One region of the Nonomuraea sp. NPDC049309 genome, then DNA from elsewhere that is predicted to be linked to it. Evidence: riboswitches for the same ligand, from Rfam matches in the RefSeq annotation. Region 1 holds a riboswitch; each other region holds the start of a gene.
The links. Region 1 has a riboswitch for cyclic di-AMP ahead of ACGFIM_RS30215 (glycoside hydrolase family 25 protein). Riboswitches for the same ligand answer to the same signal wherever they lie in the genome.
Positions count from the first base shown of each region.

Region 2: it holds a riboswitch for cyclic di-AMP, as region 1 does, so the genes downstream of both, ACGFIM_RS16585 (CHAP domain-containing protein) here and ACGFIM_RS30215 (glycoside hydrolase family 25 protein) in region 1, are expected to answer to the same signal.
Region 3: it holds a riboswitch for cyclic di-AMP, as region 1 does, so the genes downstream of both, ACGFIM_RS33410 (hypothetical protein) here and ACGFIM_RS30215 (glycoside hydrolase family 25 protein) in region 1, are expected to answer to the same signal.

Region 1 covers NZ_JBICSH010000005.1:385,922-396,181, forward strand. The annotation lists gene sigJ (RNA polymerase sigma factor SigJ) at 39-917, shown strand; gene ACGFIM_RS30195 (NAD(P)/FAD-dependent oxidoreductase) at 988-2,169, shown strand; gene ACGFIM_RS30200 (NAD-dependent epimerase/dehydratase family protein) at 2,184-3,068, opposite strand; gene ACGFIM_RS30205 (hypothetical protein) at 3,249-3,551, opposite strand; gene ACGFIM_RS30210 (malate:quinone oxidoreductase) at 3,718-4,938, shown strand; cyclic di-AMP (ydaO/yuaA leader) riboswitch at 5,127-5,271, shown strand; gene ACGFIM_RS30215 (glycoside hydrolase family 25 protein) at 5,284-6,024, shown strand; gene ACGFIM_RS30220 (SDR family oxidoreductase) at 6,275-7,027, opposite strand; gene ACGFIM_RS30225 (SDR family NAD(P)-dependent oxidoreductase) at 7,158-7,910, shown strand; gene ACGFIM_RS30230 (DUF397 domain-containing protein) at 8,044-8,226, opposite strand; gene ACGFIM_RS30235 (helix-turn-helix domain-containing protein) at 8,294-9,136, opposite strand; gene ACGFIM_RS30240 (DUF6292 family protein) at 9,478-10,005, shown strand.
Region 2 covers NZ_JBICSH010000002.1:557,175-567,434, reverse strand. The annotation lists gene ACGFIM_RS16595 (M56 family metallopeptidase) at 1-190, opposite strand, end outside; gene ACGFIM_RS16590 (BlaI/MecI/CopY family transcriptional regulator) at 187-561, opposite strand; cyclic di-AMP (ydaO/yuaA leader) riboswitch at 1,467-1,611, shown strand; gene ACGFIM_RS16585 (CHAP domain-containing protein) at 1,624-2,295, shown strand; gene ACGFIM_RS16580 (class I SAM-dependent methyltransferase) at 2,471-3,085, shown strand; gene ACGFIM_RS16575 (hypothetical protein) at 3,297-3,767, shown strand; gene ACGFIM_RS16570 (DUF305 domain-containing protein) at 3,844-4,479, shown strand; gene ACGFIM_RS16565 (DUF305 domain-containing protein) at 4,725-5,228, shown strand; gene ACGFIM_RS16560 ((2Fe-2S)-binding protein) at 5,248-6,000, opposite strand; gene ACGFIM_RS16555 (sulfite exporter TauE/SafE family protein) at 6,090-6,863, opposite strand; gene ACGFIM_RS16550 (rhodanese-like domain-containing protein) at 6,949-7,533, opposite strand; gene ACGFIM_RS16545 (rhodanese-like domain-containing protein) at 7,627-9,075, opposite strand; gene ACGFIM_RS16540 (metal-sensitive transcriptional regulator) at 9,190-9,483, opposite strand; gene ACGFIM_RS16535 (ABC transporter ATP-binding protein) at 9,574-10,260, opposite strand, start outside.
Region 3 covers NZ_JBICSH010000006.1:372,707-382,966, reverse strand. The annotation lists gene ACGFIM_RS33430 (DUF4032 domain-containing protein) at 1-48, shown strand, start outside; gene ACGFIM_RS33425 (NAD(P)-dependent oxidoreductase) at 165-782, opposite strand; gene ACGFIM_RS33420 (winged helix-turn-helix transcriptional regulator) at 837-1,205, shown strand; gene ACGFIM_RS33415 (alpha/beta fold hydrolase) at 1,706-2,551, opposite strand; gene ACGFIM_RS33410 (hypothetical protein) at 3,026-3,625, opposite strand; cyclic di-AMP (ydaO/yuaA leader) riboswitch at 3,819-3,960, opposite strand; gene ACGFIM_RS33405 (DUF5302 domain-containing protein) at 4,130-4,342, opposite strand; gene ACGFIM_RS33400 (MDR family MFS transporter) at 4,380-5,849, opposite strand; gene ACGFIM_RS33395 (PadR family transcriptional regulator) at 5,906-6,400, shown strand; gene ACGFIM_RS33390 (rod shape-determining protein) at 6,619-7,572, shown strand; gene ACGFIM_RS33385 (VOC family protein) at 7,808-8,320, shown strand; gene ACGFIM_RS33380 (antibiotic biosynthesis monooxygenase) at 8,317-8,607, opposite strand; gene ACGFIM_RS33375 (TetR/AcrR family transcriptional regulator) at 8,668-9,300, shown strand; gene ACGFIM_RS33370 (hypothetical protein) at 9,343-9,780, shown strand; gene ACGFIM_RS33365 (ABC transporter permease) at 9,765-10,260, opposite strand, start outside.

The DNA.
Region 1 (10,260 bases):
CGGTCCCACCGCAGGGTGGGGATCGGATAATGGGGCGCATGAGGAGCGGGGCGGGTGCGGGCGGGCGGCCGGCGGAGTTCGAGGAGCACCGCGATCACCTGTGGGGCGTGGCGTACCGGATCACGGGGACGAAGGCGGACGCCGACGACGCGGTGCAGGAGGCCTGGCTGCGGTGGCGGCACGCCGACGTCGCGCAGGTCAGGGACGTGCGCGCCTACCTCACCACGACGGTGAGCCGCATCTGCTACGACGTTCTCACCTCCGCGCGGGTCCGGCGGGAGGCGTACGTCGGGCCGTGGCTGCCGGAGCCGGTCGTGAAGGAGCCCGGCCCGGAGGACAGGGCGGCCATGGACGACTCGGTCAGCATGGCGATGCTGGCGGTGCTCGAGCGGCTGACGGCGGCGGAGCGGGTGGCGTTCGTGCTGCACGATGCGTTCGCGGTGCCGTTCGGGGAGATCGCGGACGTGCTGGGCCGCAGTGAGGAGGCGGTGCGGCGGCTGGCGTCGCGGGCGAGGGCGAGGGTGCGCGCGCACGGTCCCCGGCGTACGACCGACCGTTCGACGCATCGCAAGGCGGTGGAGGCGTTCACCGCGGCGGCGCTGAACGGCGACCTGTCGGGCCTGGTCGCGGCGCTCGATCCGGACGTGGTGTGGCGTTCGGACGGCGGCGGCGCGGTGTCGTCTGCGCTGCAGCCGGTGGCGGGCGCGGACCGGGTGGCCAGGCTGGTGCACGGCCTGGTGAGCCGCTGGCTGGAGGGCATGACGGTGGAGTTCGCCGAGGTGAACGGCGGGCTCGGGGTCGTGGTGCGGGCCGCGGACGGCACGGCGGACACGGTGGCGGCGTTCTCCGTCGCCGAGGACGGGCGGGTCACGGAGATCGACGTGGTGCGCAATCCGGCCAAGCTCGCCACGGTGTGACGCGGATCACCATCACATTTCCCGGCGCTGTCTCGTCTCCGTCGCAGAAGTTCGCACAAGGAGACACGACATGGACGCCACACGGAACATCGTCATCATCGGCGCGGGCTATGCGGGCCTGACGACGGCGCTGCGGATCGACAGGAAGCACCGCATCACCCTCATCAGCGCGGACGAGCACTTCACGCAGCGGATCCGGCTGCACGAGCTGGCCGCGGGCCGTCCCGAGGTGACGGTGCCGCTGAAGGAGCTGACGAAGGGCACCGGCATCACGACCGTGCGCGGCCGGGTGAACGCCATCGACCCGGACGGCAGGCGGGTGCGCACCGAGGACGGGCGGGAGTTCGCCTACGACACGCTCGTGTACGCGCTGGGCAGCCGCACCGACACCGGCACTCCCGGGGTGGCCGAGCACGCCTACACCGCCGAGCAGGCGGGCGAGCTGCGGGCGAGGCTGCACGGCGGCAGCGGTGAGCTGGTGGTGGTCGGCGGTGGGCTGACGGGTGTGGAGATGGCCGCCGAGCTCGCCGAGTCGTACCCGGCGTGGCGGGTGGCGCTGGTCACCGGCGGCGTGGCGGGCGCGGGCCTGTCGGAGAAGGGCCGTCGCCACCTGGCCCGTACGCTGACCAGGCTCGGTGTGCGCATGCGCGAGGGCACGCACGTGGAGAGCGTGGGACGTGACGGGGTGCGTACGGACCAGGGCCTGATCGCGGCGGACGTCGTGGTGTGGGCGGGGTCGTTCAGGGTGCATGAACTGGCCGCCGAGGCCGGGCTGGCCGTGGACGATCATGGCCGGATCGTGGTGGACGAGACGCTGCGGTCGGTGTCGCACCCCGACGTGTACGCCGTGGGCGACGCGGCCGCCGTGCGGTTGCCGGGCGGCACCCACCGGATGTCGTGCGCCGCGGGCATGCCGATCGCCGCGCACGCCGCCGATGTGATCAACGCGCGGGCCGCGGGACGGCCCGCCGAGCCGTTCCGGTTCCGCTACCTGCTGCAGTGCGTCAGCCTGGGCCGGCGGGACGGGCTCGTCCAGTTCGTCCACGGTGACGACACGCCGAAGGAGCGGATCCTGAGCGGGCGTACCGCGGCGTGGGTGAAGGAGCAGATCTGCCGGTTCACGGTCGCGTCGCTGAAGATGGAGCGCCGCCGTCCGGGCACCTACATGTGGGTGAAGGGCCCGGCGCGCCGGGACGCCGCCGAGGGCGGCCGGGTGGAGGCCCGCCGTACCGGCGCGACGGCCACCCGTTGATCGGGCCGCACGCCTTACGCCGCGGCGTAGCTGCCGTGGAGGATCTCGTCGATCACGGACGGGCCGGACGGCTTCCAGTCGTAGAGCCGCTCGGCCCGCGACGGGTCGAGGGGCGTGGAGCTGGTGAGCGCGAGCGCCATGGGGCCGAAGGCCTTCATGGCCTCGTCGAGGGGCAGCGAGACGGCGCGCGCCCCGGTGAGGGTGGCGACCGCCTCGGCCATGTCGCGGATGGCGGTGCCGGTGCGGTTGGCGGCGTTGACGATGCCGCCGCCCTCCTCCCTGGTGATGACGGCGGCGTACAGGGCGGCGAGGTCGTCCACGTGGACGGTGGACCAGGTGTTGGCGCCGTCGCCGACGTACGTGACGACGCCCTGCTGGCGGGCCTGGCCGATCATGAGCTGGAGCAGGGTGGTGCCGCCGCGGCCGTAGATCATGCCGGCTCTGACGACGGTGGTGGCGAGGTTCGCCGCGGCGAGCACGCGGCGCTCGCCGAGGTACTTGTGCGGCTGCCTGGCGGTCTGCTCGGTGACCTCCTCGTCCTCGGTGACCGGCCTGCCCTTGGTGTCGGGGTAGACCAGGCCGGTGCTGGTGTAGACGAAGGGGCGGCCGTCGGGGAGGCCGGACAGGAGCGCGTCGAGCGCGGGCTGCTCGACGTTCTGCATGTCCCGGTCACCGTAGTCGACGGCGGCGTGCACGACGGCGTCGCTGCGGGCGGCGGCCTCGTGGAGGACGCCGGTGTCCGACAGGCTGCCGGCGACGGGGGTGGCGCCCAGCTCGGAGACGCGGTCGCGGGCGCGGTCTGAACGGGCGAGGGCTTCGACGGTGTGACCGGCGGCGATGAGGTGCTCGGTGAGCGCGCCGCCGAAGTAGCCGCTGGCGCCGGTGACGAAGATGCGCATGGTCGTTCGCTTCCCTTCAGGGGTGAGGAGGCATCGCGAGGCCGGAGGCGGGCGTGCGCCCTTCCGGCCTCTGCTTCGACCGTACCAGAAAAACGGATGAGTCATCCGAATCGACGAGCTATCCGTTTTCGCGCATGGAAAAAGGGGCCCGGCCATCAGGCCGGACCCCCAGAGGTTCGGTCAGTCGTCGTCGCGGCGACGGCGCAGCTCGCGGCGGGCCTGGCGGCGCTCGCGGCGGCGCGTCTCGCGACGGTAGAGTGCCCACTCGCGACCCCCGTTGAGCCGGCCCTCCCCGAATAGGAACGTGCCGGTCGCCTGCCAGTAGCAGCCGCTCAGACGCCGGGAGAGCGAGGCGCTCTCCCGGTCGATCCGGCCGGGCAGCGTGCAGGCGCCGTCACGGTGGTCGTGAACGGGCCGGCAGTACACCATCGGCGCGTCGGCCATCTTCACCCACCAGGGCCGGGTCTTGTCGGTCTTGCTCATACGGTCACCTTTCGGCTCCGTGACGCCCCGGGATGGGGCCGTCAACAGACCGGGTGCACCGTGATCACCTCCTCGACCTGGCGGAGACCTGCTCGATCCACGCTAGCGAGGATCCCGGGCCGCGCGCGCAGGATGTTATACAAGGAGCGAACCTGTCATACGAGTTGTGGGGAGCCGGGTCGCGGTGGTCGCCGAGGGCTACGACGTGGTGCTGGTCGGCGGTGGCGCCATGAGCGCCACGCTCGGCGTGCTGCTGCGCCGCGTGCCGCACTACTCGTTCGCGCGGGGCGCGGCCGGGGTCGAGCGCCTGCGCCTGCGCCACGCGGCACTGCGCGGGCACCCGCTCTTCGAGGGCCTTGAGCTGGTACGCGACCGCGACGCCATGGCGGAGCTGCTGCCGCTGATGTTCGAAGGCCGCCCCGCGGACGAGGAGGTGGCGCTGTGCCGCTCGCGCGGCGGCACCGACGTCGACTACGGCGTGCTGACCAGGCGGCTGTTCGCCGCGCTCGAACGCGACGGCGTCGAGGTGCGGACCGGGCACGAGGTGCGCTCGCTGTCTCGTGACCGCAGGTCGTGGCGGCTGCGGGTGCGCGACCTGGCGGGCCGGCGCGACTACGGGGTGCACGGGTCGTTCGTGTTCCTCGGGGCGGGCGGCGGCACGCTGCCGCTGCTGCAAAGCGCGGGGGTGGCCGAGACGCGGGCGTACGGCGGATTCCCGATCAGCGGGCGGTTCCTGCGTACGGACCGGCCCGAGCTGGTGGCCGCCCACCACGCCAAGGTCTACAGCCACGCCGAGCCGGGCGCGCCGTCCCTCTCGGTGCCGCATCTCGACACGCGGGTCGTGGGCGGGCGCACGTACCTGATGTTCGGCCCGTTCGCCGCGTTCTCGCCCCGCTTCCTCAAGCGCGGCCGGCTCACCGACCTGCCGGGCTCCATCACCCCCGGCAACCTGCCCACGCTGCTCGGCGCCGCCCGCGCCGAGCGCGCCATGCTGCGCTACCTCGTGGGGCAGCTCGCGCAGACCGGCCGCGACCGGCTGCGGGCGCTGCGCAGGTTCGTCCCGCGGGCGCGGGCGGGCGACTGGGAGCCGATCACCGCGGGCCAGCGGGTGCAGGTGGTCAAGCCGGTGAACGGGCGCGGATCCATCGCCGGTTTCGGCACCGAGGTGGTGACGTCGGCGTACGGCGGGCTCGCCGCGCTGCTGGGCGCGTCCCCGGGCGCCTCGGCGTCCGTGGCGATCATGCTGGACGTGATCGAACGCGCCTTCCCCGGACGGCTGCCCGGCTGGCGGCCGGCGTTGCGGGAGCTCGTTCCGGCGTACGGGACCGCGCCGTCCGAGCGGCCCGAGCCGGCGCGGGAGACGGCCAGGACGCTGGGCCTGGAGTGAGCAGGCCGGAAAACTTTACTTTGACCGGAAACCGCTCTGACATAAGGCTTACGGAGGAGTAACCCGCGTAGTGCGAAGGCAATCCCTTTAGGGTACTTGCCGACCCTTTTGCGAATTATGTACTTTTGCGGGTCGAGGCACGTCTGCGGCGTGCCTCGCACCTTTGACCGGACCGTACGCCTTCAGCCGGCGTGCGGCCGCCGAATCCGCCTCATGCGGAACCGGGGACCCACCTTTCCGGGGTGAATCGGACGCCTGGCCAGGCCCGCGTCCGTAGGGCACTTCCAGTCCCGAACCCGTCAGCTAACCCGGTAGGCGGCATGGAAGCAAGGAGTCAACACCCGCATGCCCAAGCTTGCCGACAACCGCAAGCGCCTCGGACTGGCGCTCGGCGGAGCCGTGCTCGCCGTCACCGCCGTCACCGGCACCGCCCACGCCTCCGTCGCCGACCACGGCGCCCCGCACGAGGCCGCGCAGCACACCTCCCAGCAGCAGGCCCGCTCCCTGACCTACGGCCTCGACCTCTCCCACTACGAGGCGCTGTACGACTGGAGCTCCAGCTCCGCGCAGTTCGGCATCATCAAGGCCACGGAGGGCACCGACTTCGTCGACTCGTCCTTCGCCAGGCACTGGCGCGAACTCGGCAACAAGGGCATCGTGCGCGGCGCGTACCACTTCGGCCACCCCGCCAACGACCCCATCGCCGACGCCAACCACTTCCTCACCACCGTGAACGCCCAGCCCGCCAAGCCCGGCGACCTGCTGGTCCTGGACCTGGAGACCACCGACGGCAAGTCCGTCGCGGAGGTCAACGCCTGGGCCAAGGCGTGGCTGTCGTACGTGGAGCAGCAGACCGGCGTCAAGCCGCTCTTCTACAGCGGCTGGAACTTCGCCAACACCTACGGCCACGGCCTGTCGCAGTACCCGCTGTGGGTCGCCCACTACAGCCGGGCCAAGGGCGCGGTCACCCCGCCGGCCGACTGGAAGACCTGGACGATCCACCAGTACACCGACACGCCGGTCGACCAGAACGTCTCCGCGCTGACGCCCGACCAGCTCCGCGCCCTCGGCCGCCGGTCCGCCTGACGCGGAGCCCCCGGCCGGCCGTTGAACGCCCGGCGCGCAGCCCTTCGGCCGGCCGCAGTCCGCCTGACGCGGAACCCCGGCCGGCCCGTTGAACGCTCCGCGCGCGACCCCTCATCCGGCCGTTTCAGGCCTCGGGGCTCGCCGGGGCCGCACATGAAGCCGCGTGCCGGTCCTGTCGCATGACAGCACCGACCGTCACGCGGCTTTCGCATGCGAACAAGCCCTCACGTCGCCTCGGCACGCGGTGCCGTCACGTAGCGGCCGCGGCGGCCACCCAGTCCCCGTACCGGATCTTGCCGAGCCGTGCCTCACCCAGCGGAACGAGCGAGTGCTCGGCGAGCGCGGCACCGAAGTACCGAGCGCCGGGATCGGTGACCACCTCACGAGGGTCGCCCAGAGCGGCAAGCGCCTCGCGGACGAACACGTCCATCCTGACCCGCTCCGGCCCGGCGATCTCCATCCGGCCGTTGAGTGGCGGGCCCTCCACGACCTCGCGCAGCACCGCCGCCACGTCGTCCCCGGCGATCGGCTGGAACAGCACCGGCGCGATCCGCACCACTCCCCCATCGGCGGCCTCGTCGGCGATCCCCTTCACGAACTCGAAGAACTGCGTCGCGTGCACCAGCGAGAACGGGACGCCCGACTTCTCGATCAGCCGCTCCTGGGCGGCCTTGGCCCGGAAATAGCCGTTGTCCGGCGAGCGTTCGGTACCGACGATGGACAGCGCGACGTGGTGCCCGACCCCGGCCTCCGACTCGGCGGCGAGCAGGTTGCCCGTGGAGGTTTCGAAGAAGCCGAGCACGGCGGCCGGTTCGAACGACGGCGCGTTCGACACGTCGACCACCGCCTCCGCCCCTTCCAGCGCCTCGGCCAGCCCCTCACCGGTGAGCGTGTTCACCCCGGTGCGCGGCGAGGCCGCCACCGCCTCATGGCCGTCCCGCGACAGCCTCTCCACCAGCTTCGATCCGATCAGGCCGGTCCCGCCGACCACCACGACCCTCATGACGCGCCTCCCCGGAACGGTCCACGCCACCCTCCCCTCCGTATCCCCCGCTAAGCTCTCACCCCGGCAAAGTCCCTGCGCGCTCATGCGGCAGACGACATGACGGCACGAACAACGAAGGAACGAACGCATGACCAGTGATCTCGACGGTCAGGCGGCGATCGTCACCGGCGCAGGCTCCGGCATCGGCCGGGCGACCGCGATCGCCCTGGCCGAGGCGGGCGCGCACGTGCTCGCCGTCGGCCGCCGCCCCGGCCCCCTGGAGGAGACCGCCGCCCGGCATCCCCGCATCGCCGTCCTGCCCGCCGACATCACCGCCGCCGGCGCGCCGCAGGCCGTGGTGGATGCGTCGATCGACCGCTGGGGCCGCCTCGACGTGCTGGTCAACAACGCCGGAGGCACGGCGCTCATGCCGCTGGCCGACACCGACGCGGACCGCGTCACCGCCCTGCTCGCGCTGAACGTCACCGCGCCCAGCCTGCTCGCCTCCGCCGCGCTGCCGCACCTGCGCGACACCCGGGGCACGATCGTCAACGTCTCCAGCACGTACGGCCACCGCCCCCTGCCGGGCGCCGCCCACTACGCCGCCTCGAAAGCCGCCATCGAGCAGCTCACCCGCAGCTGGGCCCTGGAGCTGGCCGCCGACGGCATCCGCGTGAACGCCGTCGCCCCCGGCCCCACGGAGAGCGAGGCGCTGAGCGCCGCCGGCCTGCCCGCCGAGGTCGTCGAGCAGATCAAGAAGGACGAGGCCGAACGCATCCCCCTCGGCCGCCGCGGCACCCCCGAAGAGGTGGCCGCCTGGATCGTCCACCTCGCCACCCCGCACGCCACCTGGATCACCGGCCAGATCATCGCGGTGGACGGCGGCCTCGCCCTCACCTGAGTCCTGCGATGCCCGGCCGCTGCTTCCCGGCCAGGGGCGGCCACAGAACCCGGCCATGACATCAAGCAGCCGGCCCCTTCTTGGAGCCGGCTGCATAAACGGACAAAGTGGCCTAGATTGCTGCGAGCGGGCGTCAGGCGCCGCCGCGCTTCACCCTCTCGATGAACTGGCGATACACAGAGGCCGTGAGCACGAGGGGCTGCTGACCAGGGTTCTTGCTGTCGCGGATGGCGACCATATCATCATCCAGCAGACGAACTTCAACGCAATTACCGTTGTGCCCGCAGAAGCTGGAACGCGTCCACTCATTTAGCATGCGGGCGATATTATACTGGCGCCCCTTGCGACTCACCCGACACACCCGATCCTCGCCATCTCATGACTCACTCGATCCTCGCCATCTGATCACGAATAAGGCCTCGGGTCGCCTCCTCGTCAAGAGCACAACTGAGAAAATAATCGAACATTTTCTCGAAATAGCGCGACCGCTGCTCGTCCAAGAGAAACTGATCGGTGACGTTTCGGTCGATGTACACCACACTCTGCTCGAGAGGATTGCTCCGGTCCAAGTTGAGCAGCGTGAAGGATTCCTCCAGCACCTCCCGGGGGCGGTCAAGCGGCACGACCTGAAGCGTCATGTTCGGCAGCAGGGAGAGGTCCAGCAGATGCCGTAGCTGCTCGGCCATCACATCGGGCCCACCCACTGTCCGCATTAGTACTGCTTCGTCCAGGATTATCCAGATTTGTGCGGATTCAGGGGGTAGAAAGCGCTTCTGACGGCCCATCCGAATGGCCAAGCGATCCTCGATCTCGCTGAGCGTCAGCGTGTTGTCGATCGTCCGCCAGCTCTGGATCAGATGCCGTGCATACGCCTCCGTCTGGAGAACGCCCGGCACCACGCCCACCTCCCACTGCCGGATCCAGTCGGCGACCCTCTCGACGTCGAGGAAGGACAGGTACTCCTGGGTCGGTGCCGGATAGGCGCGCCACGACTGCGGGGTCTGGGTTTTGCCGGCCAGCGCGAGGAGGCGTTCGCGCTGGCTGTCGGTCGCCTCGTACACCTCGAGAAGCCGCTCGATGTCCTTTTGCGAGACGCTGATCCGGGCGTTCTCGATTCTCGACACCTTCGACGGCGACCAGCCGAGGCGCTCTTTGATGTCGTCGCCGGTGAGACACTTGCGCTCACGCAAATGTCGCAGCTCCCGCGCCAGAATGCGACGCTGCACAGTGGGCGGAGTAGTGCGATTGGCCATGTATGTCCTAAAAGTGGCTAATTCCCGGATTGCGCCTTGATCACTCCAGCCATTGAGCCACAGAAGTAAGACTGCGTGCAAGATTGCATGCAGACTTACTGCACTCCACCATAGTAAGCGGGAGGGGTGCAATGACAAACGAATTGGCCGACGACGGGGAACTGCTTCACAGGCCCGCACGTCGGCAGCTCGGCATCCCTGGTTCCGCTAGGCAGAGGGGAGCCCTGCATGGCCCTGGTTCTCACGTACGGGTCAAGGGCGGTATGCAGCATGGCCGGCTTACCGCGTGGGGGCGGCGCCCCACGGGCACCGATGTGGTGACACCGCGGGGCGTCTGGCATGTGGAGTGGCAGGAGCTGCACGTCGGCTACCTGCACGATGTCTACCTCGCCCTCGTCCGCAGGGCCATTCAGCCGAGCGACCACTGGATCGCGGAGTTCCTGCCACGTTCGGCGTCGATTCTCATCGAGGACCGCGAGCTCGTCGACGACTGCGTCCTGGGGCTGGCCTGGGACGAGGAGAGCGGGTGGCGGTTCGGCAGCTTCGTGCAGGGGGACGTGCGCTGTCCGACGCTGCTGAGACGGCAGCGGTACTTCGGCGGTGACGTGCTGCCCGACCCCGCCGAGGTGGGGGACACGGTGCTGGCAATGATGGAGCGGCTGCGGCAGCCGCGCCGCTGGTGGTGGGGTCATCACCGGGAGCAGCCCTGGGGGTGGCGCTACCCGCCGGCGTACCGGTCGTACCGGGACGTGGACGACGGCTTCGACGACCGGCTGCGGGCACATCTGCCGCCGGACGTGCCGTACGCGGGCCAGGCCGGGCAGCCGCCCGCGGGCGCCTGACCGCGAAGGGTCAGCCGGCCGGTACGTCTTCCGCCGACGGAGCGGCGGGCGGCCCCCGGGTGCGGCGGGGGCGGCGCAGCAGCACTACGGCGGCGGCGATCACAGGAGGATCGCCGAGACGGTGGGGCGGAGCCTGCCGCATGCCGTCGAAGAACACGCCCGACTCGGCGGCCAGGGCGGGCCGGCGGCGGCGCCGAGGTCGAGCCCGGCGACCGCGCCGAGCCCGTCCGCGTCGGCGGCGTGCATCCCTGCTGG
Region 2 (10,260 bases), on a different contig from region 1:
CGATTGTGTCGGCAGGCACTGCGGTGGCCACGGCCGCCAGAATCGAGGACGCGATTGCGGATCCGCAGGCGGCCAACCACAGACAGATCGCGAGCTGGGGTGCACGATCCGACCACGACGCACGGATCAAGAGCTGGGGCAGCAGCGTCGTCGACACTGCCGCATACACCGTGAGGATGGCAGCGATCATGAGCGAGGGGTTCGCGGCGAGAACACCTGGAGCGCTGTCTCCAACGCCTTCGACTCTTCGGGATTGAGTCGCTCGAGAAAGTGCACCAACGTAGCGGCCTGGTTGCCGCTCCGGGCCAACGTCTCACGCATCTGCTGGGCTGTGTAGGCCTCTTTGGTGATGACGGGCTCGTATATGTAGGCCTTGCCCTGCGGATGCCGCTTCAGCAGGCCCTTCTTGAACAGCTTGTCCATGACGGTCATCACGGTCGTGTAAGCGATCTCCCGGTCACGGCGGAGATCCTCCAGCACGTCCCGGACTGACGTGGGCCGACGGTAGGACCACAAGCGATCCATGATCGCGGATTCCAGGTCGCCCAAAGCACGCGCCACGCGCCCGCCCTCCTAGCCATGACTTCCTTGATGTTACCTGAGATCGTAGTCCTCCTGGATCGTGGAGAGGCTTGTGACGGGGTCTGTTACCTGCGCAAGCATCCATAATGCCACGCTTGCGTGTCACCCTTCTTGCGGATAAATACTACGTTAATTAGTAAAGTCTCTTTGGCAAAGCCGGCGGCGGTTCAGTTCGTGCCTTTTGGGCACGACATTCAGTTTCGGCTGAGCCGGGTCAAGGAAGCCGCCCAGGAGCGGCCGGGAGTGTCCCAAGTCGAGATTCCCGGGCGTCGCCCACGGCAGCGGCGTCTTCGACGCCGCGCCCTTGATCGGCGAGTCCGTTGTCGGCTTCCTCTCGACCATGAGCTGGGTTGAGGTGCACGTCCATGGGATGTGCCGCCTGTGGACGTAGTGCCCGAACAAGATCAATAAGTCCTACGGTCACAAACATGCTCTGATGCCTCGCGGATGGAGAGCTTCCTTGACGGCACCCAGGCTCCAGGTGAGGGAGCGCCGGAGATGGGAGGGCAGGCTGTCATGGTCTCCACCACGGCGTCGTGCATGTTCTCGGCGCTGCTGTCGATCGGTAAGCGGGGGAGTATCACGTAGCGCGGGGTGGCGGGCACGCATGCACTCATTGGTTTCTTCAGGGGAGAACAGCGGCCGGTGGGGCCCTCGTCAGCCGATGGGCTCATTTGGGAAGAAGGTAAAGAATCGAGGCAAAAACCCCGGCCTGGTAAGGGTTTGCGGTGACCTGCGCAGCTAACGCTCGAACCGCACTTGCACTGCACCATACAAACTACTTACCTTAGTAGGCCTGAGGCGCACGGCTAGGGCCCCGTACAGGGGTGTGCGTCCGAGATAGCCGAGACCGTGTCCTACCTGCACCCCATCATGTCCGCAGGTAGGCGCGGCCGCCGAATCCGCCAAGAGTGCGGAACCGGGGACCCATGTTCCTTGGGGTGAATCGGATCGCCCGCAGGGCTTTCCGTAGGGCACTTCCACGCCCGAACCCGTCAGCTAACCCGGTAGGCGGCATGGAAGCAAGGAGCTTACCCCAGCATGACCAAGACCGTAATTCTTCGTGCCCTCACGCCTGCGAACAGTCTGCGACTCGTCATGGGAGCAACCGTGGCCGCCGGAGCGCTGCTGACGGGAATGCCGGCCTTCGCCGCCGACCACGAGAGCGACCGCAGCGAAGGCGTTCAGTCCTCCACCCAGCAGCGGCCTGGGCAGGTGACGGCCGACGCAGTCCTCCAAATCGCGGAATCTCAGGTGGGCGTGACCGAGAACGCGGCGGGCGGCGGAACGCCGTTCCACGAGTGGTACATGTCCTCCCAGCGCGCTCAGGAGACCGTGGCCCGCGACGGTGGAAACGTCCGGGCTTACGCGAACGCCCCATGGTGCGCCATGTTCGTCTCCTGGGTCGGTGAGAAAGCCGGCGCCCGCCTCACCGTCGGCTGGGACGCCTACACCGTCACCTGGGCCAAGTGGTTCCAGGACAACGGGCGTTGGGGCACCAAGCCCAAGCCTGGCGCAGTCGTCTACTTCTCCTGGGACGGCAAGACCGTCAACAGCATCGACCACATGGGCCTGGTCAAGCAGGACAATCGGAACGGGACGATCACCACCATCGAAGGCAACACCGGCAACGGCAAGGTGGAAGAACGGATTCGGCCCAAGTCCGACGTCGTCGGCTACGGCTACCCGGAGTACCGGGACGTGCAAGTCTGATCGCCGGGGCGGGGCCACCAAGGCCCCGCCCTTATCGTCGGCACCGCGGTGCTTTGTTTCCTTCTGGCGGCCTTCCCCTTCCGAGAGAGGCTCGCTCGCCACGCGGTTGGACCCGTGGGTTTAGCAGTGTGAGCTGGGGGACAACGAGATCGCTGGAGGAAGGGCATAGCCGACCATGCTGATGAACCGCATCGAGACTCTCCTGGTGAACAACTCAGCTCGGCGTGCCCTGCAGCGCTTCTACGAGACCCCACTGCTCATCAAGCTCGGCGGCCGGACGCCGGGAGCTCATGTCGCGGAGATCGGCTGCGGTAGTGGGTACGGCACCAAACTCATTCTTGACCAGTTCGGCGCCGCCTCCGTCGATGCCGTCGACTTGGATCCTGCGATGGTGCGTCGTGCGCGCGCCCGGCTTTCCCGCTACACCGGCCGCGTCCGGTTGGCCCAAGGCGATGCCAATGACCTTCGCGGGACGTTCGGCACCGCTGACTCCAGCTACGACGCGGTGTTCGACTTCGGCATCATTCATCACATCCCCGACTGGCGGGCGACTCTCACCGAGATCGCTCGCGTACTGAAGCCCGGCGGACGCCTGTTCTTCGAGGAGGTCACCGCAGCCGCTCTGGCGCGTCCCTCATATCAGCGTCTGCTCGACCACCCCAAGGAAGACCGATTCACCGCAGGAGAGTTTCTGGCTGAATGCGTCCGCCACCATTTGGATGTGGACGACCGCTGGGTCACCCGCATCGGCGGCGATTTTGTGATCGGCGTCGCACTGTGCCAGAAGTAGGCCTCCTGCCAACCGCGGGCGCCCGTCCTGACGATGGCGGAGAGGAGCCGCGCGCCATCCAGCACAGGGTGCACAAAGCTCTGGCATTCCCCTTTCGGGGCTTACGCGTCCCCTGCAGCGAGCGCAGTACTATCGGTCTTAGTCGCGTGGATCACAAGTGATCCTCACGCCTCGGTCGTGAGGGCATGAGAGACAGCTGAGAGGAGGGGCAATGGGCAGACAAGCCCGACGATTGCGCCTTCCTCGGCTGCGATGGTTGTTGCCGCTGATGCTCGTCCTTGGTGTCTGGGGGATGCACACGCTCGGTCATCTCGCCTCGCACCATGGTGGCATCACCGGGATGGCCGCGTACGATCCGGTGCACGAGACGGGACCTACAAAGGCGGCACATGATGGCATGGTGCCGGAGCGGCGGAGCGAGTTCCCCGAGCAGCTGATGTCTGCTGGCGTGTTCAGCGGATCCTCGCTCGTCTCTGGGGCCTCGCTCTGGTTTGACCCGACCGATGTGTGCCTGGCCGTGTTGCCCTCACTTCTCATCATGTTGATCGCGGCGATGTGGGTCGAGTCGCGACCGCGGCCTGGAGGAAGGGCCGCCTCCGCGCTGTGGGTGGGTGGGGTGGCAAGGTCGCCACCGCGTCGCTTCGCTCCCGCCCTCGTCGAACTCTCGGTGATGCGTACATAGGCCGACCCATCAGCGGACGACTCCTGATCGTCCGAGATGCCGGCTCATGTACCTCGATCACAGAGAAGACCATCAAATGTTCACGAAGACCAGGAAATTCGCTGCTGCCGTCGTCCTGTCGGGCGCCGCGCTTACCCTTGTGAGCGCGTGCGGCGGCACGGACAGCGGCTCCACGGCTGGACACGACATGTCCACCATGTCCAGCAGCGCGCCTGCCGCCACGACGGCCAGCGCCCAGCCGAGCGCCGACTTCAACGACGCCGACGTGATGTTCGCACAGATGATGATCCCGCACCACCAGCAGGCGGTCGAGATGGCCGAGCTGGCGGAGACCCGGGCATCGGACAAAGAGATCAAGGAGCTGGCGGCGAAGATCAAGGCCGCGCAGGATCCGGAGATCCAGACCATGCAGGGCTGGCTCACCGCCTGGGGCAAGCCGATGCCGTCCGAAGGCATGGACCACGGGATGGGCCATGACATGGCCGGAATGATGTCCGAAGAGGACATGACGAAGCTGGAAGAGGCCAAGGGGGCCGCGTTCGACCGGCAGTTCGTCGACATGATGATCGCTCACCACAACGGGGCGATCGAGATGGCGCGCACCGAGCAGTCGCAGGGTTCGAACCCTGAGGCGAAGGAGCTGGCGAAGACCATCGAGACCGCTCAGCAGGCTGAGGTGGAGCAGATGCAGAAGATTCTCGAAAGGCTTTAGAAGAGAGGTCGGCTGCCCGGCCGCCGGGCAGCCGACCCGACCTGTCGTCCGGCCGAGACGATAGTGAGAGCCGTTCTGGGGAACGTATGGGCTGGTCAGCCTAGGTCTAGTCGCAGGTTCGTCTCCTGCGATCGGGGGTCGGTGTCATGTCCTTCAAACCAACGTTCACTCGCGGTACGTCATTGGCGGCGGGAGCGCTAGTCCTCGTCTCCTGCGGTAGCGCGCCGACGGCCCAGTACGCGTCTGTGCTGACCAACGCCAGCCCTACCGCGACGAGTCCTCAGCCCAGTGGCGACTTCAACGATGCGGACGTGATGTTCGCGCAGATGATGAGCCAGCACCATCGGCAGGCGATCGAGATGGCCGATCTGGCCGAGACACGGGCCTCCGACACCGAGGTCAAGGAGCTGGCGGAGCGGATCAAGACCAGTAACCAGACAGAGAAGGCAACCATGCAGGGGTGGCTGAAAGCATGGGGCAAGCCGATGCCCACCGACGGCATGATGCACGGGATGCCGGGAGCGATGTCCGGAGAGGACATGCAAAGGCTGGAGTCGGCCAAGGGCGCCGCCTTCGACAAGGAATTCCTGCAGATGATGATCGCGCATCACAAGGGCGCGATCGCCATGGCTCGCACAGAGAAGCGGCGAGGAGAGAACCCGGAGGCCAAGCAGTTGGCCGACACGATCATGAAGGATCAGCAGGCCGAAGTGGAGCAGATGCAGAAGACGCTCGATCGGCTGCAGTAGCACACGGCGGCACCCGGACTCAGTGAGGGATCACTCCGTCCGCCAGAACGCGGCGGTAGGCGGTGACGCGGTCATCGACGCTGTCCAGGCAGCAGCTGGAGCACTTCACCGCCTCGTCCGAGGTGTAGTAGAGGCAGCATGTGTTGCGCAGGTAGAACAGGCCTTCGCGATCGCCTTGGCGCAATTTGATCACCCGGCCGAGCCGATCCAGCCCACCCGTGGACGCCGCAAGGAACTCCTTGTAAGCGCGTTCCAACAGGTCGACGTCACCGCCGCGCCGGCTCGCGATGCAGAACGCCGCCGCGCATCCGTGTGCCACTCCGCCGTTCAGCTGGCGCAGTCCCGCCCGGGTGCGTGTACGCATGGCACTCGCCAGGGGCAGGAGGTGTTCGTCGAGCACCCACGAGACGAGCGTCTCGACGGGAGCCTCGACGACAGTCGGTTCGCGTAAGGCGACCGCTTCGAAGCCGTGGTGATCGGACAACCGAATGGCCACGTTCTGCGGGCGCATGTCCACGACCACTCTTTCGAGCGCCCACGCCAGCAGCGCGGCTGCGGTCACCGTGCCTGCGTACACGGCCATGACGGTCAGCGCCGTGGCGTGATCCGACTTCTGGCCACTGGCCACACGCTCTGCTTCTAAAACCCGCGACAGTTCCTTGGAGGAGGGATCCAGCAGCCGGTGACAGGCGATCCAGTCGCTGTGCGGTGTCAGCCCGCGCTCGAGTCGGAACCGATCCCCGAATGACTCCAGCTTAGAGAAGACATCCATCACGGGCGGACCGCACTACGTATCGCCATAGTTGTTGAGCATACCCATAACCGGTATGAGGCAGGAAGAGTCGGACCTGCTGAAGGAGCTCAAGCGGCCAGGTGGAGAACGGCCTGGACGGCGACGAAGGAGGCCACGACGAAGACGAGGTAGGCGAACCAACGGCGCAGCCGCCCCGGATCCAGCCTGCTACCCCACCGCCCTGCGGCGAGTGACCCGACCACGGCGGCTGTGGCGAAGGCGGCGATGACACCGTAGTCCAGGGGTGCACTCCCGGTGTGGGCGGCGAACCCGGCGGTCGAGTTGACCACGACGATGAGCAGCGACGTGCCGATCGCGGCCGTCATCGGCAGGCCCAGCCCGAGGACCAACGCCGGGATGACGAGGAAGCCACCGCCGACGCCGAACAAGCCGGTCAGCACGCCGACGGCGGCACCGGAGACAACGGCTTTGGGCAGGCAACTGCGCCAGTTCACTCCACCGCCGGGTAGGGCACAGACCCCGCTAGCCGATACCCGTTCGGCGAGCATCCGCCATCCCGCCACCATCATGAGTGCGGCGAATCCGATGAGGACCGCCTGCTCGGGCAACAGCCGGTTGAGGGCGGCGCCGCCGTAAGCGGCAGCCGCGCCCGTGCCGCCGAAGACGGCGGCGATGCGCCAGCGCACCTGGCGGGCGCGTATGCGGGGCAGGACGGCCGTTGCGGAGGAGATGCCCACCACCAGGAGAGAGGCCGGCATCGCAGAGGACACTGGCAGGCCCACTCCGTAAACCAATGCGGGTACGGCGAGGATGGATCCACCGCCGCCCAGCAATCCGAGCAGGACGCCGATCACGGTGCCGAGGCCGAGAACGGTCAGCATCGCCGCCTCCGGTCCATCGCCTCGGTCTGCGGAGCAGGCGGGAAGCGAGTCGAAGGGGGCAGCTGGTGACATTCCTGGCGAGGCGTCACCGACGCTCCTCAGCGAGCGAACGCAGGACGGTGGTGATATCGGTGCGCGGTCCGCGGTTGTAGGGGAGCTTGGCCAGCAGCATGCCCATGGCGCAGGTGTTGGACAGGGCCGCGAAGGTCAGACCACCACCGATCGCCGCAGCGATCCATTTGGCCCGCGGGAACACCGTGCTGGTCATGACCGATCCGAGCACGATGGAGCCGGCTACCAGGCGGACCTGTCGCTCCAGGCCCCAGCGCGCTTGTCCAGTGGCCACCGGCGCTCGGGCGGCCTGCCAGGCGTTGATCCCGCCGGTCAGGATCCGGAGGCTGGGCAGCCCCGCTTCGGCGAAGGCCTGGGCGGCACGCTGGCCGGATTGGCAGATGAGCACCGCCTGCTCGTCCAGGTGAGACGTCAGCTCGGCGCGGTGCGCGCGCAACAGGTCCAGCGGCACGTTGGAAGAGCCGGGAATATGAACGGTCTCGAACTCGCCAGGGGTTCGCACGTCGATCAGCTGTGGAGCGTCACCGGACTCCAGCATCTGACGCAGAGCGATGGTGTCCAGGGTGGCAGGGGTCGCCGGGGTGTCAGCGGCGGTCATGTGTTCTCCTTTTCGGAACAGGACACGCTCTCCTCGACAGCGGTCATCTCACCAGCGTCGGGAGAAGGCATCTGGGTGCCCTATGGACGGCGGTCAGTCCTCGGGCGGGGTGATGGTCAGGCCGGCTGCTGCGGCGTCGGCGTAGGCGTCGTCGATGTGGACCACCTGGCGTCCGGCACGCTGGAGGAGGCTGGCGGCGATGGCAGCCCGATATCCGGAGCCGCAGTGCACCCACACCGTTCCGTCCGGCACATCTGACAGACGCTCGGGAAGGTCGAACAGCGGGATGTGGATGGCGCCGTTTATGTGCCCGGCTCTCCACTCATTCAGTAGACGCACGTCCAGTACGACGTCCGGTGAGGAGAGCCCGTGAGCAGCCGTGCCGCGCTGGGTAGCGGCCAGATCGATGAACGTGGCGACGCTCAACTCACCCAGCCGGGCCTGCTCTCCATCTGCCCACTCCTCGGGTGTACCGGTCGCGGCGGCGGCTGGGCGATCGATGCCGATACGTGCCAGCTCACGCTGCGCGGCGGCCACCTGCTCCGGACTATTGCCCAGCAAGGTGATTTGCGCTCCCCACGGGGCCATCCAGGCCAGCCAGGTCGCCATCGGGCCGTCCAGGCCGAAGCTGAGAGTGCCCGTCAGATGGCGCTGGGCGAATGCCTTGCGCGAGCGTAGGTCCACCACCCACTCACCGGCGGCGATCCGCTCCTGCAATCGACGGGCGTCGGCCTCTTGCACTGGCATCAGGTCCACCAGGTCGGCTCCCACGCTGTTGCGGGCGCCCATGTGAGCGTAGTAGGCGGGATAGGCGTCCAGCCCCGCCAGCGTCTCGGTGACGAAGTCGTCGGCCTCAAGCCGCAGTGCGGGGTTGACCTGCTTCTCGCGGCCGATGGTCGAAGCCGGAGCGTCGGACTGGGCCGCGGAGCAGAAACTGCCGAAACCGTGTGTGGGCCAGATGTCCGCGCCGTCGGGCAGCAGGTCGGCCAGGCGGCGCACGGAGGCGTACTGGTGGCGGGCCAGGGTGTGCGCGTGCTCCTTGCCGAGAAGGTCGGAGCGGCCGGTGGTGCCGAACAGCAACGATCCGCCGGTGAACACCCCCTTGGCTTCGCTCGGGCCAGACAAAACGTAAGAAAGGTGGTGAAAGGTGTGCCCTGGAGTAGCGACCACGCGGAGTCGCATCACCTCGGACAGGGTGATCTCATCGCCGTCGGCCACAGGCCGCCGATCGAAGTCGACGGCGTCGGCCCCGGCGACCAGGTACGTGGCACCGGTCACTCGTGCCAAGGCCAGGCCGCCGGAGACGTAGTCATTGTGCAGATGGGTTTCGGCCACGTGTGTGATGCGCACCCCGAGGCGTCCAGCCAGGACCAGGATGCGGTCGATGTCGCGCTGCGGGTCGACGACCAGCGCGGTACGCCCGTCGTGGGCGAGGTAGCTGCGATCGCCCAGGGAGGAGGTCTCCACCACCTCGATATGGATCATCGGCCGGCCCCCATTGTCGTGCGGCAGGTCACCGACTGTCCTTTCCGGATTCGTCATCAACACTCAACTCCTCCAAATACCCCGGGGGGTATCATGAGAACATGTGAACACCCTGTTTTCGGGCGACTGCTCCTCAGGAGCTCATGAGCAGAAACGCCTCGCGGGGCGACCTCATGACAGGGCTAGAAACAACTTCTCCAAACGCTCGGGAGAAATTGCCGGCTCCTCGCCGCGCTCACGAGCCGCCTGACAGTGCCGCAACCCGGTCGCAATGATTTTGAATCCAGCCCTGTCCAGCGCCTTGGAGACCGCCGCCAGCTGAGTCAGTACCTTCTCGCAATCCTCGCCGTTCTCGATCATTGTGATCACGCCACCCAATTGACCGTGGGCTCGCTTCAGCCGGGTGAGCGCGTCGGCCAGGACATCAGCATTCATCTCCATGCTCTCCACCTCCAGCTTCACCATACCCCCAGGGGTATGGTGAACGGGATGTGAAGGTTCTCACTCGCCGCTCACGCCGCCTTCGGTAAGCACTTGAGCACCATGTCGATTGCGTCATAGCGGCATGGACGCTCGAAGTAGCTGGGAGGTGTAGGCGTGGGAGGGGGCGCCGGCCACGTCGTCGGTCCGGCCGTGCTCGACGATCTCACCTGCCTGAAGCACCAGGATGCGGTCGCATGACTGAACGGCTTCGCCCAGGTCGTGGGTGACGAACAGAACGGCGAGACCGCGGTCGGTGGCGAGCGACCGGAGAGTGGTGGCGATCCCAGCCCGGGTCGAGACGTCCAGCATGGACGTGGCTTCGTCGGCGATGAGCAGCACAGGGGTGCCGGCGAGGGCGCGGGCGATGGACACGCGCTGCCGCTGTCCGCCGGAGAGCTGGCCGGGGAACCGTCCGAGGAACTCGGAGTCGTCCGGCAGCCCGGCTGCCGTCAGAGATTCCCGTACGCGAGTGAGCCGGTCTCGACGCGGTACTCCAGCTACTGCCATCGGCTCGGCGACCAGGGCAGAGACGCGCATTCCCGGATGGAGCGAGTCGTAAGGGTCTTGGTGGACGAAGCCGATCCGCTGTCGCAGGCGTCGCAGAGCTCTCCCGCGGCGCGTCGTCAGCTCCAGATCTTCGAGAGTGACGCGGCCGGCGGCCGGCTTGATGAGCCCGAGCAGGATCCGGGCGAGTGTGCTCTTGCCCGAGCCGCTCTCGCCCACGAGGCCGACGATCTCGCCCGCGCCGATCTCGAGGTC
Region 3 (10,260 bases), on a different contig from region 1:
GACGCCCCGGACGCGGCGGCAGCGCCCGACACATCGGCCGGCAAGTAACCGCGCACTCCGCCACCGCCCGGCCGACCGACACGAGAAACCCGCGCCTGCGGGCGGCGCGAGCGCAGCACGCGGCGCTGCCCGACCGGCAGGCGCGGGGACGGGCGAGAACGGGGTCAGTAGGCGACGCTGATGCGCTTGCGGATGTTCGCGTTCTTCTCCAGCTCGTCGGCCACCGCGACCGCGTAGTCCTCGGCGCTGATGAAGCTGCGGCCCTGATCGTCGCTGAGCAGCGTGTCGCCGCCGACTCTGAACTTCCCGGTGCGCTCCCCCGGAGCGATCTCCGCGGCCGGGGAGACGAACGTCCAGTCCAGGTCGTCGATCCCCCGGTAGAGGTGCAGCAGGGCGCGCCCGGCCAGCGCCTCCTTCTTGTAGATCTCCGGGAAGCCGGGCGTGTCCACCAGGTCCTGACCCGGCGCGACCTGGAGGCTGCCGGCGCCGCCCACGACGATCAGCCTGCGCACCCCCGCGGTGCGCAGCCCTTCGATGAGCGCCTTGTTGGCCTCCAGGAACGGCCCCTCGGGCTCGGTGCCGTCGCGCGGCGGCGCGATGGCGGTCACCACGGCGTCGTGGCCGGCAGCCAGGCTCGCGGCGTCGTGGATGTCGCCCTTGATGTCGCCCTCGGCGGTGCCGCCGCGGCGGCTGACACCGGTTACGGCGTGGCCACGGTTACGGAGCTCGGTGGCGATGCGCTGACCGATCATGCCGGTCGAGCCAAAGACCAGGATCTTCATGCCACCAAGAGTATCCATCAGATACTGGTTACTTCATCGTGTTATAAGTACCCTGTGGATACTAAAGGCGACGTCTTCGACCCGAACTGCCCGACCAGGGTGGTCCTCGACCGGATCGGCGACAGGTGGTCGGCCTTGGTGCTGCTCTGCCTCTTCTCGGGGCCGATGCGGTTCACACAGCTCAGGGAGCGGATCGGCGGCGTCACGCCCAAGGTGCTGACCCAGACGTTGCGGGCGATGGAGCAGGACGGGCTGCTGACCCGCCAGGTGTTCGCGGAGGTGCCGCCGCGCGTGGAGTACACGCTGACCGACCTGGGGCGCTCGCTCCATGGGCCGATCTCGGTGGTGGCGGATTGGGCGGAGCGCAACGTCAACGAGATCATGCGCTGCCGCGAGAAGTACGCGTCGCGCACCGGCACGTGATCCCGGCCGGAGCGTGCCGGTTGCGGGCAAGCCGGTCGAGTGCACGCCGCATGACGTGCACGCCGCATGACGTGCATGGCGCATGACGTGCATGGCGCATGACAGCGGGTCGCGCACCGGCGGACGCCTCACCGACGGCAGGGGACGGCACCACGCCGATGCGCGCGCCCGATGCGGGCGGCTTTCAAGGGGCGAGCACCGCAGGTTTCAAAGGCGAGCGCCGCGGTTTCAAGAAGCGCCGCGGGCTGGCATGGAGCCGGCCCGCGGGGGCGGGGAGCGGCCGACGGAGCGCGGATAACAGCCACCAGGGCGCAGAGAGCGGCCGACGGGACGCACCCAGCGGACAACGGAGCGCGGACACCACCAGCGGGGCACGGACAGCGGCCGGCGGAGGCGGAGGCGGCCGGCGGAGCTGGGGCGGATGACGGGCGGGATAGTCGATGGGCGGGCGGGGGTGGCCGGCGGTCCGTGGCGCAGGGGTGGGGCCGCCGGCCGGCGCGTCAGGCCGAGGTCAGTTTGGTGATCTCGGAGACGATGTCGGGCCAGAGCGCCTTCGGCAGGTCGTGCCCCATCCCCGGGTACGTCACCAGCCGTGCCCCCGGCACCGCCTCCGCCGTGGCGCGGCCGCCGGCCACGGGGACCAGCGGGTCGGCCTCGCCGTGGATCACCAGCGTGGGGACGCGGACGTTCGCCAGCGCCTCCGTCCGGTCGCCCGACGCCCTGATCGCCGCGAACTGCCGGGCCGTGCCCGCGGGGTCGAAGCAGCGGTCGTAGGCCAGCCCGGCCCGCGTCCTGATGGCCTCCTCGTCCATCTCGTAGCCCGGCGAGCCGATCGTCGACCAGGTCACCACCGACTGGTCGATCACCCCGGCGCGGTCCTTCGGCGGCGGGGTGAGCAGCGCCTTGAGCGCCTCGGGGGTGGGCGGGGCGACGTCGGGTCCGGGTGTGGACATGATCGAGGTCAGCGTGAGCACGCGCTCGGGGTGCCTGATCGCCAGCGTCTGGGCGATCATGCCGCCCATCGAGGCGCCCACGACGTGCGCGGATGGCCAGCCGATGGCGTCCATGAGCGCGGCGGTGTCGTCGGCCATGTCCTCCAGCAGGTACGGCGCGGGCTCCCCCGGCCGGGGCGCGCCCGCGTCGTGGAAGTGCGTGGACAGGCCGACGTCGCGGTTGTCGAACCGTACGACGTGGTGTCCCTGCTCCGCGAGGAGCCGGCAGAGCCCTTCGTCCCACTGGATGAGCTGGGCGCCGAGCCCCATGATCAGGAGGAGCGGCCGCCCTGTGGGTGAGCCGAAGCTGTCGTAGGCGATCTCTATGCCGTTTGCGGCTACACGGGTCGTCACGCCGACCAGAATGTCATTCTGGTCGGCGCCCGTAAAGCGGCATTTGTACGCCGCTACGAGTCCGCGAAACGCGCCCCCTAGGTATACCGGCCACAGACGTTGGTGACAGCGATACGGGATTTGCGACTCGCCGTCGAGGATCTTGAAATGGGTGAGGACCTCCTGGCGTGGTGTGCAACGACCAAGAAACGCACCACACGACAGCACACCGCGCGACTACGGACCACTCGACAGCGCGCCACGTGGCGGCGTGCCGCCATGACGGACCCGCGCATGGAGCGGGACTCGCGCATGGAGCGGGGCCCGCGCATGGAGCGGGGCCCGCGCATGGAGCGGGGCCCGCGCCTGGGGCGGGGAGAGAATCGCCGCGCCGGCACGCGGAGGGGGAAGGGCGCACCGGCGCGGCGATGGCGCACGTCCGCGACGCCGCACGGGGACGGGGACGGCGCGTCAGCGGACGGCGTAGGCGCCGGGTCAGCGGGCGGCGGGCACCGAGCGGCCGCCGGCCTGCTGGGACTGCTCGTCCTGCGCGGGCGGGGGCGCGGGGTTCCTGTCTCGCCTGGACCAGGCGCCGGTCGAGAACGGCACCGGGTAGTTCTTCTTGCCGGGCCCTGGGCCCCACTTGGTGATGACGTACTGGACCTCGATGTGGCCCTGGCCGCCGATGCCGTCGACGTGCAGCGTGTTCGGGTTGAACGTGCCGCCGGTCAGCTCGGCGAACGTCTTGGCGTCGAGGTCGAGCATGATGCCGCGGTTGGAGGGCTCGCCGGGACCGCGGTCACCGACGAAGAACGGCGCCTTCTTGCCCTTGTAGACCACGTATCCCTCGGTCATCAGCGGCCAGCTCGGGCTGGCCGCGAGACCCTTCTGCATGGGCTTGCCGCTGGCCGGCAGCCCGGTGTCACCGGCTCGGCCGGAGGCGTCGTCCCAGAAGTAGGAGGCCGTGGTCGAGCCCTTGAGCAGGATCTTCTCGTCAACGGTGTCGGCGTGGGCCGCCGTGCCGGCGATGGTCATGCCGACCGCGCAGCAGGTGGTCAGCGAGGCGAGGGAACGCAGGCCGAAACAGGCAGACATGAAGCAGCAAACCCTTCACGAGGGGACAGGGGGAGTTACGCCGGCGCTGAGGGGGAAATGGGCACGGCGGAGCAGAGCATCCGCGCGCTACGCGCGACGCAAATAACGAGCCTGGGGAAGGGGGCCGCTCAGCAGGCGGCCGTCAGCACGAAGCGGTCCGGGGGTACGACACGCTGGTGACACATGTGATACGCAATCCTCTCCATCACGCCTACCGGGTTAGCTGACGGGTTCGGGCGGTGGAGTTGCCCTACCGGCCACGGGGGCCGGATTCACCCCAAGGGGAGGGTGGTTCCCCGGTTCCCGAAAGGTTCGGGATTCGGCGCCAGCCGGTCGTCCGTCTTGGGTAAGGACTAGGTCACCGGCTGGTAATGGCGAACACTCTAACGACGGGACTGGACACCCGCAAACGTTTCACCATGAATCGGACAAAAGATCTACCTTAGGCGGGAATGAAAATGCGAAAGGGGCACGGCATGCCGTGCCCCTGGGGATTTCGCTTGATCAGCCGCCGCTCTTACGCCTGAACGATCTCTTGCTGGCGGCCGGACCGTGCGTCCCGTGAATCTTCGATGGATCGAAGCCCCTGCCACCCGCGCCTGAGCCCGCCTGCTGATTGCGCTTGCGTTCGAGCGCCTCGCGGAACTTGCGCTTCATCGCGTCCTCGGGAGTCTCGCTGACTTCCGGCTCCGGTGCATCCGCCATGAGGACCTCCATGGTGTCGGGGATACCGAACAGCTTCGCACGGTGCCGTTCATGACGCGAAACCGGCCTCCACCGAGCCCGCCCGCGCGTCCTCGCGCCCTGCGGGCGGCGATCCCGGACGGGTGAGCCGCCGGTCCGGCAGCGCGGACACCGCCACCAGGGCGATCAGCGCGCCCGCCACCCCGAGCGCCGGCACCACCAGCGCGGCGGCCGAGGCGTGCGCGGCGGCCTCGCCCACCACGGGCACGTTCGCCGCGAACTCCCCCGCGTAGAGCGTGCCGCCCACCGCCAGCGCCACCGAACCGCCGATCTGCCGGAAGAAGGTGAGGTTGGCCGAGGCGGTGCCGAGGTGCCGCGGCTCCACCGACTGCTGCGCGGCCACCGTCAGCCCGGACAGCATCGGCCCCATGCCGAGCCCGAGGGGCAGCATCCACAGCGCGACCGCCAGACCCCCGCTGTTCACGGAGAGGTTGAGGCAGAGCAGCGCGCCCGCGCCCAGCAGGACCGGCGAGATCAGCAGCCACGGCTTGTACCGGCCGGTCCTGGCCATCAGCGCGCCCATGAGCACGCTGCCCGCGACCATGCCCAGCGTCAGCGGATAGATCCGCAGGCCCGAGGCGGTGGCGCTGGCGCCCAGCGCCTGCTGGAAGTAGCGGGGCAGGAAGACCACGCCCGCGTACATGCAGAAGGCCGTCACGAACGAGACGAGATTGACCAGCGTGTACGAGCGGTTCGCGAACAGCTCCACCGGCATGATGGGGCTCGCCACCCGCCGCTCGACCGCCACGAAGACGGCCAGCAGCGCCAGTGCCAGCAGGATCGGCCCGGCCACGGGGGCGTCGGTCCAGGTGTGGCCGTCCAGCCCCTTCTCGGTCAGGCCCAGCAGCAACGCGGTGACGGCCACGGTGAACACCGCGATGCCGGCGTAGTCGGGACGCCCGCCGCCGGTGCCGGGGCGGCGCGGCAGCCGCAGCACGATGATCGCCACCAGCACGATCCCGATCGGCACGTTCACGTAGAAGGCCCAGCGCCAGGTCGCCTGGTCGGTGAACAGCCCGCCGAGGAACGGCCCCGCCAGGTACGTCAGCCCCATCACGCCGCCGATCGCCCCCTGCACGCGGGCGCCGCCCGACGCCGGCGGGAACATCTCCATCACCAGCGCGATCGACAGCGGCATCAGCGCGCCCGCGCCGAGCCCCTGGAGCGCGCGGAAGGCGATGAGCTGCGTCATGTCCTGCGCGGCGCCCGACAGGGCCGACCCGATCAGGAACACCACCATGCCGATCAGCAGCAGCGGCTTCCTGCCGTGCTGGTCCGACAGCCTGCCGTACAGCGGCACGGTGACCGTGGAGGTCAGCAGGTACGCGGTCACCGCCCAGGTGTAGAGCGTGCCGCCGCCCAGCTCGGCCACGATGCGCGGCAGCGCCGTGCCCACGATCGTCTGGTCCAGCATCGCCAGGAACATGCCGCCGAGAACGGCGAACAGGAGGATGCCGTCACCCTTCTTGTCATTGCTCACATGTGAAGAGTGATATGTAAGTCTTTACATGTCAAGCCTTCGATATCCTGAGGGCCATGTCCCTACGGATCGCGCTGCTCGGACTACTCTCGACCGTCGGCCCCGCCAGCGGCTACGACCTGGCCAAGACGTTCGACGGCTCGCTCAACCACGTCTGGCAGGCCGGGCACACGCAGATCTATCCCGAGCTGGTGAAGATGGCCGCCGACGGGCTCGTGACCGTCGAGGCGGAGGGCGCGAGAGGGCGCAAGATCTACGCGATCACCCCCGAAGGCGAGCGCGAGCTGCGCACGTGGATGGAAGAGCACCACCCCGTGCTGCCCGCACGCAGCGAGATCGCGCTCCAGGCGTTCCTCCTCCACGTGATGGAGCGCGATCAAGCGATCGCCGTCGTCGAGCGCATCAGGGCCCGCTACCAGGCACAGCTGGAGAAGCTGGAGGCCCTGCGGCCCGGCCGGTTCGGCCGCCACGCCCACGCTTTCGGCCTCACCCTGGCCCGCGCCGGCCTCCAGTGGGCCGACGACACCCTCGCCGAGCTCAGGGAAGCCTGATCCAGGCCGCGCCGCACCCGGTTCCGCCGGGCCGCGATGACCGCGCCGCGCCCGCCGCTCATCACCGCGTGGGTCGCGCTTCCGCGGGGGCGGCGCCACGGCCCGATACGCCCAGCTAACACCGTTTGGGTAAAAATGCCCGGTTCTCTTCCTGGTGTTGCGTTGGAGCAGCTCAGGAAATACGTCCGGCGATGAGTCTCTTCGGTCGTGATTTGGCGATGGACCTGGGAGCCGCCAGTACGCGCATCTACGCCAAGCGCAGAGGCATCGTGCTGGACGAGCCCTCGGCCGTGATGTGCGACGGCCGCACCGGCAAGGTCATCGGGTACGGCGCGGAAGCCGCCGCCCTCGGGGGCGGCGGCCGGACGTGCTGGCCGGTGCGCGGCGGCCTGCCCGCGGACACCGAGCTGGCCCGGCGGATGATCCGGCACTTCCTGCGCAAGGTGCACTGGCACCCCTACTCCCGTCCGCGCGTCGTCATGGCGCTGCCCGGCGACTCCACGCCGATCGACCGGGCGGCGCTGCGCGACATCGCGTACGAGGCGGACGCGCGGATCGTCCGCCTGGTGCCGCACCCGGTGGCGGCGGCGCTCGGAGCGGGCCTGGAGCTGTCGGACTGCGCCGGGCACATGGTGATCGACATCGGCCGCGACAACGCGCGCATCGCGGTGCTGTCCGGCGAGTCGGTGGTGGCGTCGGGCTCGGTCCCGTACGGAGGGCTGGCGATCAACCGGGCGATCGCCAGGTTCGTCGAGCGGGAGCACGGCCTGCTGCTCGACGACGAGGAGGCCGAGTCGGCCAAGCGCCGGTCCACGGGCATGCATCCCGAGGTCACCGTGCGGGCCAGGGACCCGGAGACCGGGCGCGAGCACGAACTGGTGCTGCCCGTGCAGAAGATCTTCGAGGCCACCGCGCCGTCGTTCGAGTCGATCGCACGCACGGCGGTGGAGACCGTCGAGCGCTGCCCGGCCGAGCTGGCCGCCGACCTCGGGGTGCGCGGCGCGGTCGTGGTGGGCGGCGGTGCGATGCTGCGCGGCCTGGGCCGCTGCCTGCGCGAGGCCCTCTGCATGCCGGTGCGCCGCGCGGAGCGCCCGCTTGAGGCCGTGGCGCTCGGGCTCGGCCGGGTCGTGGACGAGCTGGGCCTGATCGGAAGGCTGCGCGGCCACAGGTGAGCGGCCCGCGCGAAAAGCAGCCGATCAGCGTCCGGCAGCGCCTGAGCAGTTTCGAAGCGGTGCCTGAGCAGTGTCGGAGCAGTACCTGAGCAGTGTCGGAGCAGTGCCTGAGCAGTGTCGGAGCAGTGCCTGAGCAGTGTCGGATCAGCGTCGGAGCAGTGCCTGAACAGTGCCTGAGCAGTACCTGAGCAGTGTCGGATCAGTGTCGGAGCAGTGTCGACAGGGAGGCGAACCCATGACCGTGCGCGGCATCGACCACATCGGGGTCACCGTGCCCGACCTCGAAGCGGCCACCGACTTCTTCGCCCGCGCCTTCGGCGCCGAGGTGCTCTACGACACCCTGCCCCGCGAGCGGGGGCCCAAGGGCGGCTGGGCGGTGGAGCGGCGGCTCGGCGTGCCGCAGGGAACGGCCGAGGTGGCGGTCCGCATGCTGCGCCTGCCGAACGGGCCGGGCATCGAGCTGTTCGAGTTCGCGGGGCCGCGGCAGGGCGGCCCCTTGGTGCCGTGCGACGTGGGCTGGCAGCACGTCGCGGTGTACGTGGACGACCTGGACGAGGCGGTGCGGCTGGTCACCGAGGCCGGCGGGACCGCGCTGACGGAGCCGGTGCCGCTGCCCGGCCCCGAGGCGGGCCCGCACAACCGGTTCGTCTACTGCCGCACGCCGTGGGGCGCGACCGTCGAGCTGGTCACGTACCCGGACGCGCAGGCGTACGAGAAGGAGACCGACCTGCGCCGCTGGCGTCCTTAGCGCTCGTCGACGATCTCTCCCTCCTCACTGGTGGGGTCCTTGACCAGGGCGAACGCGGCCCCGGTCTCGGGCAGGTCATGAGCGCCGGCCACCGCCGCGTCCATGGCGGCTCTGGAGTCCCAGCGCCAGGAGTCGACCCAGGTGCGCTCGTCGGGCCGGATGAGCCTGGTCTCGGCCAGCCCGGGGAAGCGGGCGCGTACGGCGCTGATGAGGTCGGCGCGCCGGGCGAGGATCTGGTCGGCGTCGGCGGGGTCGGCGGTGAAACGCACGATGCGCAGCACGGACATGATGAGAGTCCTTCTCTAGAGTTCACTTCTAGTGAATTAACTAGAGTTAAGCTTTAGCGAGTGAGCGATGTCAAGAGGGTGAGCAAGCGCGCCCTGAAGGCCAAGGAGACCAGGGCACGCATCCTGCGGGCGGCCGGCGAGCTCTTCGTCCAGGAGGGCTACGGCGCCACCAGCCTGCAGGACGTCGCCGCAAAAGCGGGGGTGGCCGTCCAGACCATCTACTTCGTCTTCGGCAACAAGCGCACGCTGCTCAAAGAGCTGGTCGACGTCACGATCGCAGGCGACGACGAGCCGGTGGCGACCATGGACAGGCCCTGGTTCAAGGAGGTGCTCGCCGCCCCGACGGCCGCCGCGCACCTGCGGGCGCTCGTGCACGGATCGTCCGCGGTGCTGGCCAGGGTCGCGCCGATCATGAAGGTGCTCGACACGGCCGTCGCCATGGACCCCGAGGTCGCGGCGCAGTGGGAGCAGGACACCGACCCCCGCCACGTCGTCCACAGCGCCGCCGCGCGGAGCCTGATGGCCAAGCCGGGCGCTCGCTCGGACGTGCCGCCCGAGCAGGCCGCCGACGTGCTGTACGGCCTGCTCAGCCCCGAGCTCTACCTGCTGCTCACAGGGGCGCGCGGCTGGCCGCACGAGCGGTTCGAGGAGTGGGCGTACGACACGCTGGCGGCCCAGCTCCTCGACCGGTGAAACCCCCTCGATCGCCGCGAAGGTCCTCGCTATGGTCGAAGCGTGCGCGCCCGCAGCCACGTCCTGTCCGCGGTGCTCATCTGCGTCGCGGCGATGACGGCCTGCGCGAACGCCTCCGAGCCGCCCGGCTTCGAGGAGGCGGCGCGGCAGCTCGACCACGACGCCGATACGCTGCTCGGCTCCGGCCTGGCCCGCCCGGCGGTGCGGCTGCTCGGCGACGAGACCTGCGTGCCCGGCCAGGTGCGCCACTCCGTACGCGCTGAAGGCGACCTCGCAGGCGGCTCCGACGGGCTGCTCGAACGCCTGGGCGCGCTGGGCTACGACCGCGTCACCGACGACGTCGACCTGCGTGACGACGCCGACGACGTCGCGGTCTTCCGCAATCCGCGCACCCAGGTGACGTTCGAGCTGACGCTGAACCCCCGCGACGGCGGCGACATCCGGGTGATCGGCAAGACCATCTGTTACGCCACCGACTGATCCCCTCCGCGGGCGCACGATCCAGAAAGCGCCCCCTCGGACCTGGCCCGCGCCGCTATGGCGTCGCCAGCGCCTCCGTCGGCGGCAGGCGGGAGGCGGGAGGCGCGGATCGCCGGGTAGAGGCCGGCCGCCGCGCCGATGAGCAGGGTCGCGGCCGGCGCGCCCGCAGTCGCCCACGCGGGCACGACCGGCGGCCAGCCGCTGTGGAGCGCGTACGCCACCGTCACCCCCGTCCCGAGCAGCACGCCGCCGGCCCCGCCCAGCGCCGACAGCAGCAGCGACTCGGCGAGGAACTGGGTGCGGATCTGCCCTCTGGTCGCGCCGAGCGAGCGGCGCAGCCCGATCTCGGCCCGGCGTTCCAGCACGGAGATGACCATCGTGTTGGCGACGCCGACCCCGCCGACGAGCAGCGCAACCGCGCCGACGCCCAGCAGGAGCCCGGCGAACGCCCGGCCGGCCGCCTGCTTGGCGGCCAGCGCG